2 regions of the Clostridium sardiniense genome follow, and region 1 is predicted to be linked to the other one. Evidence: a T-box and tRNA genes for the amino acid it is inferred to sense, from the RefSeq annotation. Region 1 holds a T-box; the other holds one or more tRNA genes.

The links. A T-box is a leader RNA that pairs with one kind of tRNA and senses whether it is charged. The one in region 1 lies ahead of serS (serine--tRNA ligase), so its partner is inferred to be a tRNA-Ser.
Region 2: it encodes a tRNA-Ser, which carries the amino acid that the T-box ahead of serS (serine--tRNA ligase) is inferred to sense. The anticodon was not compared.

The regions. Positions count from the first base shown of each region.
Region 1 covers NZ_JAIKTU010000008.1:2,140-6,581, reverse strand. Annotated here, with positions in the region: gene K5V21_RS10560 (YfhO family protein) at 1-586, opposite strand, end outside; gene K5V21_RS10555 (Cof-type HAD-IIB family hydrolase) at 740-1,552, shown strand; gene serS (serine--tRNA ligase) at 1,615-2,889, opposite strand; T-box leader at 2,959-3,165, opposite strand; gene K5V21_RS10545 (DUF1667 domain-containing protein) at 3,237-3,470, opposite strand; gene K5V21_RS10540 (NAD(P)/FAD-dependent oxidoreductase) at 3,488-4,442, opposite strand, start outside.
Region 2 covers NZ_JAIKTU010000017.1:22,064-26,505, forward strand. Annotated here, with positions in the region: gene K5V21_RS16930 (NAD(P)-dependent malic enzyme) at 1-635, shown strand, start outside; gene K5V21_RS16935 (2-hydroxycarboxylate transporter family protein) at 660-2,000, shown strand; gene K5V21_RS16940 (hypothetical protein) at 2,173-2,388, shown strand; tRNA gene K5V21_RS16945 (tRNA-Ser) at 2,678-2,767, shown strand; RNA gene ffs (signal recognition particle sRNA large type) at 2,771-3,035, shown strand; gene K5V21_RS16955 (NAD(P)H-dependent oxidoreductase) at 3,271-3,939, opposite strand; gene K5V21_RS16960 (dihydrofolate reductase) at 4,176-4,442, opposite strand, start outside.

The DNA.
Region 1 (4,442 bases):
AATTAGTTATTATGCTCAGTGCTAAAGTAAATATATACAGTAAAATTTTCTTATTATTTACAATATTATTTATACCAAGTAAGACTAAAGGAAGTAATATAACTCCATCTAACCACATAATATTTGATTGATACATCGTACTGTAAGCCATCAGTGCATAAGCTGATGAGAATATAATCGAAAAATATCCAAACTCTTTAAATGATTTTCTTAAAAATATTGATAATGTTAATCCACACAATCCTATCTTTAATAAAGTCATAACTAAAATAGCTTCGGTAATCATTTCCTTAGGAAATAACAATAAAATTATATTAAATGGGCTCATCATATAGTAAGCTGTAAGCCCAAACATATTTCCACCCATCTCCTTTGTAAATGAATATAATAAACTCCCGTCACCTAATAAGGCATTTCTAAAAGCACCAAAATAACTTATATATTGTCCTCTTAAATCTCTAAATAATAATGTTTTATCACCAAAGGGATATATTTTAGAAATAGCATAAACTATTATCATTATTATTATAGGAATTAAAAATGCTAGTAAGTATATGCTTACATTACTTTTTTTATTTTTTTTCATTTTTTCGCCTCCACTACTATATATTATTATCCATAATATTACATTTAATTCATTATCATCGAATTATATTATAATATTTATTAATTGAATAATACAACCATTTATATTATAATTATTGGAAATTTATCTTTTAAATGAAATCGGAGGAATTTTATGAATTTATATATTTCAGATTTAGATGGGACCTTGTTAGATAGCACTGCTAAGCTTTCTAACTATACAAAATCCAATCTACAAAATCTTATAAAAAATGGCTTGAACTTTTCTATTGCAACAGCAAGAACTCCAGCAACGGTTGTACCTATATTATCAGATATTGATATCAGGCTACCTGTAGTCGTGATGAATGGTGCTGCAATATATGATATAGAAAATAATAAATATTTAAAATTTAATCCTATTTTACCTAATCCAGTAGATAAAATACTATCTATATTATCAGAAAACAAAATTTCTGCATTATCATATACACTTTGTGATAATCATATAAACGCATACTATGATAAAATTAACAATCATGTTGAAGAAAAATTTATAAAAGATCGAGCAGGAAGTCCTCATAAAACCTTTATAAATGCTTCTTTGCCTAAAGATTCAAATGTTCTATATTTTTTACTACTAAATAAAAAAGATATTGTAATGAATATATATAATAAAGTAAAAGATATAGAAGATATATATGCTATTGCTTATAAAGATGTTTATAACGAAGGTTTTTATAATCTAGAAATATATAGTAACAAATCTTCAAAAGCTAATTCCATAAAAGAAATCATGAGCCTTTTTAACTTCGATAGATTAGTCTCTTTTGGTGATAACTTAAATGATATTCCTATGTTTGAGATATCTGATGAATGTTATGCAGTAAAAAATGCTGCAAAAGACATAAAAGACTTATCTACTTCTATAATTGACTCAAATGTTAATGATGGAGTTGTTAAATACTTAGAATCATTATCTTTATAAAATTATTCATACAAAATAGCAGGGATTTATTAAATTCCTGCTATTCTGTATATAAATTTATATTACTTTATTACATCCACACCCATATATCTCTTTAAAACGTCTGGTACTGTAACAGTTCCATCTTCATTTTGGTAGTTTTCAAGTATAGCTGCTACTGTTCTTCCTACAGCTAATCCTGATCCATTTAATGTATGAACGAATTGAGGCTTACCCTTTCCGTCTCTAAATTTAATATTAGCTCTTCTAGCTTGGAAATCCTCAAAGTTTGAACAACTTGAAATTTCAACATATCTATTGTAACTTGGCATCCAAACTTCTAAGTCAAACTTTAATGCTGCAGTAAATCCTAAATCGCCCTTACATATTCTAACTTTTCTATATGGTAATCCTAGCTCTTCTAGAACTTCTTCAGCATCTCTAACTAACTTTTCTAATTCATCATATGAATCTTCTGGTCTTGAGAATTTAACCAATTCAACTTTATTGAATTGATGTTGTCTTATAAGACCTCTAGTATCTCTACCTGCTGATCCAGCTTCTGCTCTAAAGCAAGCTGAGTAAGCAACATGCTTTATTGGAAGGTCCTCTCCATTTAATACTTCATCTCTATACATATTAGTTACTGGTACTTCTGCCGTTGGTATTAAGAAGAATCCATTATTCTCTACTTTAAATGCATCATCTTCAAATTTAGGTAATTGGCCAGTTCCAGTCATACTATTTCTATTAACCATATAAGGAGGTAATATTTCAGTATAACCATGATCATCTGAATGTTTATCCATAAAGTAGTTAAGAACAGCTCTTTCAAGTCTAGCTCCTAATCCTTTATAGAATGTAAATCTTGAACCTGCAACCTTTCCGCCTCTTTCTGCATCAAGTATACCAAGGTCTGTTCCTAAATCCCAGTGAGCCTTTGGTTCGCCTTCAAATACTCTAGTTTCCCCCCATCTCTTAATCTCAACATTATCAGCATCAGAGTCCCCTTCTGGTACTTGTGGATTTGGTATGTTTGGAATTCTAAGCATTATATAATCCATTTTCTCATTAACTTCAGCAAGCTTAGTATCATGTTCTTTTATTTCATTTCCAAGCTCTTTCATCTCAGCCATTATTGGAGCTACATCTTCTCCAGCCTTTTTAAGCTTTGGAATTTCCGCTGAAACTTGATTTCTCTTACTCTTTAATACTTCAACTTCACTTAAAATATTTCTTCTTTCCTCATCTAATTTAACTAATTCATCAATAATAGTTACATCAAAATCTTCTCCTCTGTTAGTTAAAGCTAACTTAATTTCTTCTGGATTATTTCTTATTCTTTTTAAGTCTAACATTTCTATTTCCTCCTAAAATCTATTTAATCATTTAATTTTTTACATATAAAAAGAGCCTATTATCCCTAATACAGGGACGAATAGACTCCGCGTTGCCACCCTAATTGATAAGAAAATTTTCCTTATCCTCTTAATAAATTTAACGATTCACACCGTACTGCTTGTGTTCACAGTCCCTCAAAGGTGGATTCATGTTAATTAAAACTATCAGTTTACACCAACCACTGACTCTCTTAAAGCCTAATTAAAATTACTTATCCTTATCATCGGTTTAAAGTATTTTATACGATTATCTCTAATATATTACATTCCAAGCTTCTTTGTCAATATTTTACTCAATATATTTGTTACTCATTATCTATTCTTTTACTACATACAATATCTATACCTGTATTTAATATATTTTTACATATAATATCTCCAGTATTAATAGGTGTACTTGCATATATTCTCCCTATAACTTTAGAAAACTCTTTCCATAAAGCTATATCAACCTTATCACTACTCTTTACAGGTACAACCTTATGCTTAATATCTCCTTTAATTCTCACAACACTAGTGAAAATATCTTTCTTACCCAAAAGTATTCCTCCCTAAACTAGACCTCATCAAATTCCTTTATTCTTCCTGATACAATTTTAGAATCCTTTGAATTTCTAACTATATCAGTTGGGCTTTTATCCATTTCCCTTGCCAATATATTTACTATTTTTCTAATACAATATGATCCATGGCAATTACCATATCCAGCTCCTGTTCTTTTTTTAACTCCCTCAACTGTTCTAGCACCAAGTGGTCTTCTAATACAATCTACAATTTCGCCTTCACTTACTTTATTACATGCACATATAATATTTCCATATCTTCTATCTAGATTTATTATTTCATTTATTTCATCCCTATTTAAATTTTTAAATCTATAAAATTCTCTTCTCTTATCAACAAAATTTTTCTTTAATGTAGAATTCATTCCGTAGACTATATCATTTCGTATACTCTGCGCAATAGCTGGCGCTATAGTTACTTTACCATAATGCTTACCAGTAACTCTTATATATCCATCATCGAATTTACTATTATCAATAACCATTTCGTCTCTTTTATATACTTCTCTAATCATTTCACTAATGTCTTCCTTAGTTACGCTAGGTACGATACATTTACTAAAATAAACACCCTTATTAGTATCTAATACATTTGTATTCTTAACACCAAACATAGTACCACCATTAATCATAGGAGAACTTATAACAAATGTTTGCTCATCAATAACATTAACAACTATCTTTTTAAGACTATTTTTAATTTTATCCTCAGCTAAAAAGTAGTTCATTTTCTTTTGAATTATTTCCTCTGATTTTTCTTCTATCCTGTTATTATCATAAACATATATTTCGTCTGGAATAGTATTTATAACTACCTTACATTTAAATTTATTTTTGCTTGTAATTACATCAAATCCCTTAGTTGTTTTGGTAGTTATTTTAGATATATTTAAGACTTCCTCTTCTAGCCTAAAATTAACCCCGTTATCAGCCGCTACTTCTGCATAT
Region 2 (4,442 bases), on a different contig from region 1:
TATATAATGCTACTAAGGTTGTGAAAAAGGATTTTGAAAGTTTAAAAGTTGTAGTTCTAGGGGCAGGAGCTTCAGGTATTGCAACAGCTAAATTATTAAAAGAAGCTGGAATAGACAATATAATTTTAGTAGATAGAAAAGGATCTTTAGTATGTGGAGATACGGATTTAAATGAACCACAGCAAGAAATAGCAAAAATAACGAATCCAGATAAGCTTAAAGGCTCCCTTGAAGATGTCATTAAGAATAGTGATGTATTTATTGGTTTGTCAGAGGGGAATGTCTTAACATATGACATGATAAAAACTATGGGTAAGGATCCTATTATATTTGCTCTCGCAAATCCAACACCAGAAGTTAAACCCGAGATAGCTAAGGAGGCTGGAGCAGCTGTAATAGCTACAGGTGGACCAGCGTATCCAAATCAAGTAAATAATATTTTGGTTTTTCCAGGCTTATTTAAGGGGCTATTAGAAGCTAATGCTAATGATGTAACTTATGATTTAATGTTAAGTATTGCAAAGAAATTAGCTTCATTGGTGGATAATCCTAAGCCAAATAAAGTGATACCTGGAGTGTTTGAAGGGAATATAGTCGATGCAGTTTCAGAGACTGTAAGATTAAATTTTAAATAATAAATATCTAAGGAGGAAAATTATATGGAATTACAAAGTGGAAATAAGAATGAGAGTCAAGAAATTGGACCTTTGAAAAAGTTTATTAAATTAAATCTTTTTGGGATTCCTATGCCATTATTTATTATTGGAGCGGTCATAATTATATTGGGAATAGAAACTAAGTCTTTACCAAAAGATATGGTTGGAAGTATATTTTTAGTATTTACTTGTGGGATAATCTTAGGTAAAATTGGTGATTCAATTCCAATTTGGAAAGATTATTTAGGCGGTGGAGCTATATTAGCATTTTTAGCTACTTCATGGGCTGTATATATGGGATTTATTCCAACTGTATATGTTCATAATGTGAAAACCCTTTTTGATAGTGGATTTTTAGAATTATACATATCTATAATGATTTGTGGGTCATTGTTATCTATTGATAGAAAATTTTTAGCAAAGACTATTGGAGGATTTATTCCTATGGTACTTATAGCGACAATTACTGCGGCAGGGTTTGCTGTAATTGGAGGATTAATTACAGGAGTTTCACCTAAGGAAGTTATATTAAATTATGCTCTTCCTATCATGGGAGGTGGAAATGGAGCAGGTGCTATACCTATGAGCCAAATATGGGGTCAAGTAACCGGAAAGGATCCTAAAGTATGGTATTCTTCTGCTATGGCAATATTAACTATAGCAAATATTATAGCTATTATTGCAGGAGCGATATTAAATGGAATAGGAAACAAGAAGCCAAATTTAACAGGCCATGGTGAATTAATAAAGGGTAGCGTTAATGCGAAAGAAGAAAAGTCTAACTTAAAAGTAACCATGGAAGATGCGGCTGCTGGATTATTTATAATACTTGCATTCTATTGTTTAGCAAACTTATTTGGTAAAGGATTCTTCCCAACTATAGGTGGTATAGTAATTCATCCATTTGCATATATGGTTGTATTTGTATTAATAGCCTGTGCTCTAAATATAGTTCCAGAAGGTATAAGGGTTGGAGCAAAGCAAGTTCAAAAATTTATGGTAGGTAATTTATTCTACGTATTAATAGCTGGTGTTGGTATAGCTATGGTTGATTTTGGAGAATTGCTAAAAGCATTTAATGTGACTACTGTAATAATATCATTATTTGCTGTTTTAGGAGCAATAATTGGACCTTGGATAACTGCTAAAATATTTGGGTTCTATCCAATAGAATCTTCTATAGCAGCTGGATTATGCCATGTTAATAGAGGTGGATCAGGAGATTTAGAAATATTAGGAGCAGCAAAAAGAATGAATTTGATGGCATATGCTCAGATTGCTACAAGGCTTGGAGGAGCTCTAATTTTAGTAGTTGCAGGAGTACTTTTCAGTATATGGCTTTAGTTTATAAAGGAAATAAGATGATATTGCAATTTGGGTAAACGATTTCTGATATTGAGATTAAAAAATCCTCCTTTGATTAGCTTAATACAAATAGGTAGAGGAGGATTTTTTAATTTATATAAACTAGGTATTTAAGAGCTATTTTATTATAATGTATATTAGAGGTGATTATATGTTTTCAAATAAACTTACTCATATACTAAGTGTTATTGAGATAATTGGACTAATATCAATGATATTTATACATAATAATGTAATTAGAATAGCTATATTCGTACTCTTAATGCCTATATTTTTAATAAATGGACAAATAAAAAAGCAATTATATGCTGAAGAGAGAAAAGCTAATAGTAATAAAAAGAGTGATGATAAAAAGATTAAAAAATAAATTCTATAAAAAATAATTATAATATTATTTATAAACATACAAAAGGTAGAAATATTTATCTAATTTTTATATGTTTATTATAATTTAATAAGTAAAATTAAATTCAATTAAAAAAATATTGCAACAATAAAAATATAAGAATTTTAAGGATAAATCTTTCTATTGAACTAAAATAGTATTTATGATAGAATGAAAAAGTATCAAAACTAAATATCGTTTTATAACGGATTTAGTATATTAAGTTTAATTGTAGTTAAAACTATTTAAGCTTAATAATTAAATACTTTATGGAGAGATGTCCGAGTGGTCGAAGGAGCACGCCTGGAACGCGTGTGTAGGGGAAACTCTACCGTGGGTTCAAATCCCACTCTCTCCGCCAGAACCGTGCTAGATGGGGAGTTAGCGGTGCCCTGTAACCTGCAATCCGCTACAGCAGGGTCGAATTCCTCGGGGAGGCTTTAGTTTGTACGGCCTGCCCTATGTAAGTGGTGTTGATGGCTGGGTCCCACGCAACGGGAGCCCATGAATCTTGTCAGGTCCGGAAGGAAGCAGCAATAAGTGGATCCTTCCGTGTGCCGTGGATAAATCTGGCCTGAGCTAACTGCATAGGTAACGCGTATAAGCTACTGTCGAAGCGAGGTGCACGGTTTTTTAATGTTAATTTTGAATATTAAAGTACATATTCAATAAAATAATTTAATTCGGTTACTCTTCAATAGGATTAACAATATAGGACAAAAACAATAGGATAAGAAAGTGAGGGAACTTTGCAAGCCAAGAAGTAAAGAGCCCTCTTTTTCTTGTTAAAGATAAAATAAATCTATACAAAATATTTATAACTATATATTTTGTATAGATTTATTTATATAATGAATTAATTTTTTATATCCATTCTACTATTTTATCAAGAGACTGCCTTGTTTTAGCAAATTGAGGATCAGCTTTTCTATATCCAAAAGCAACCATACAAGAAACATCAAAATGGTTTTTATCTAATATACCTTTATTTATAAGTAAATTCTCAACTTGATCTTTATCAAAGCCTTCCATAGGACAAGAATCTATTCCTATTTGAGCTGCAGCTGTCATCATATTTGCTAATGTTATATAAGTTTGCTTGCATGCCCAATCAAAAATTGCTCGATCGCTTTCTAAAAGTTTAAATTGATTCTCTTGAAAATCTTTATAGAACTTATTCTTAATAGGTATTACATCACTAGGTAATTTTTGAACATTTTCCATAAAGTTTAATATATATTTAGAGTCATATTTCATTTCATTTATGTTTCTAGATAATATTATTAAAAAGTGACTTGCTGTAGGTAGTTGACCTTGAGCTCCCCAACAAAGCGGTTTAAGTTCTTCTCTTAAACTTATATCTTGAATAACTAAGAATTTCCAAGGTTCAAATCCAAAGGAGCTAGGAGATAGTCTAGCTGTTTCAAGTATAAATTTAAAATTATCATCAGAAATCTTTTTTGAAGAATCAAATTCCTTACAAGCATGTCTAAAATTATAAGCCTTTATAATAGAATTTTTTATATTTTCCATAATTTTACCACCTTTCATTTATACATTACTTATATTAATATTAGTTTTCCTTAGTTTGTATAATAGTATTAGATAAATTTTATTACAAGTAGGTACTTTTTAGAAACTATAGAGAAATAACTATATATACATTGAAAAATTTAAAGAAAATACTTTTATAACACTTAATAATTAGATTATTGGTTATATTATATAAAAAATAAAAAAAGCTACCTCAAGTATGAGGTAGCTTAAAATTACTTTCTAATAAGATCTATAAATTCAAAAATTAATCCACTTTTATCATCAGTTTTATCACCAGAAGTGTGGATAACTTCCCATTTATTCATATTAATCTGTGGAAAGAATGTATCTGCATTAAAATCTTTCTTAACTTTTGTTAAGTATAGCTTATCTGCATAAGGCATAAGTAAATTATATATCTCTCCCCCACCAATTATAAATATTTCTTCATCAGAGTTTTTATAATTACTTATAACTTCATCTAAGTTATGAATTACAGT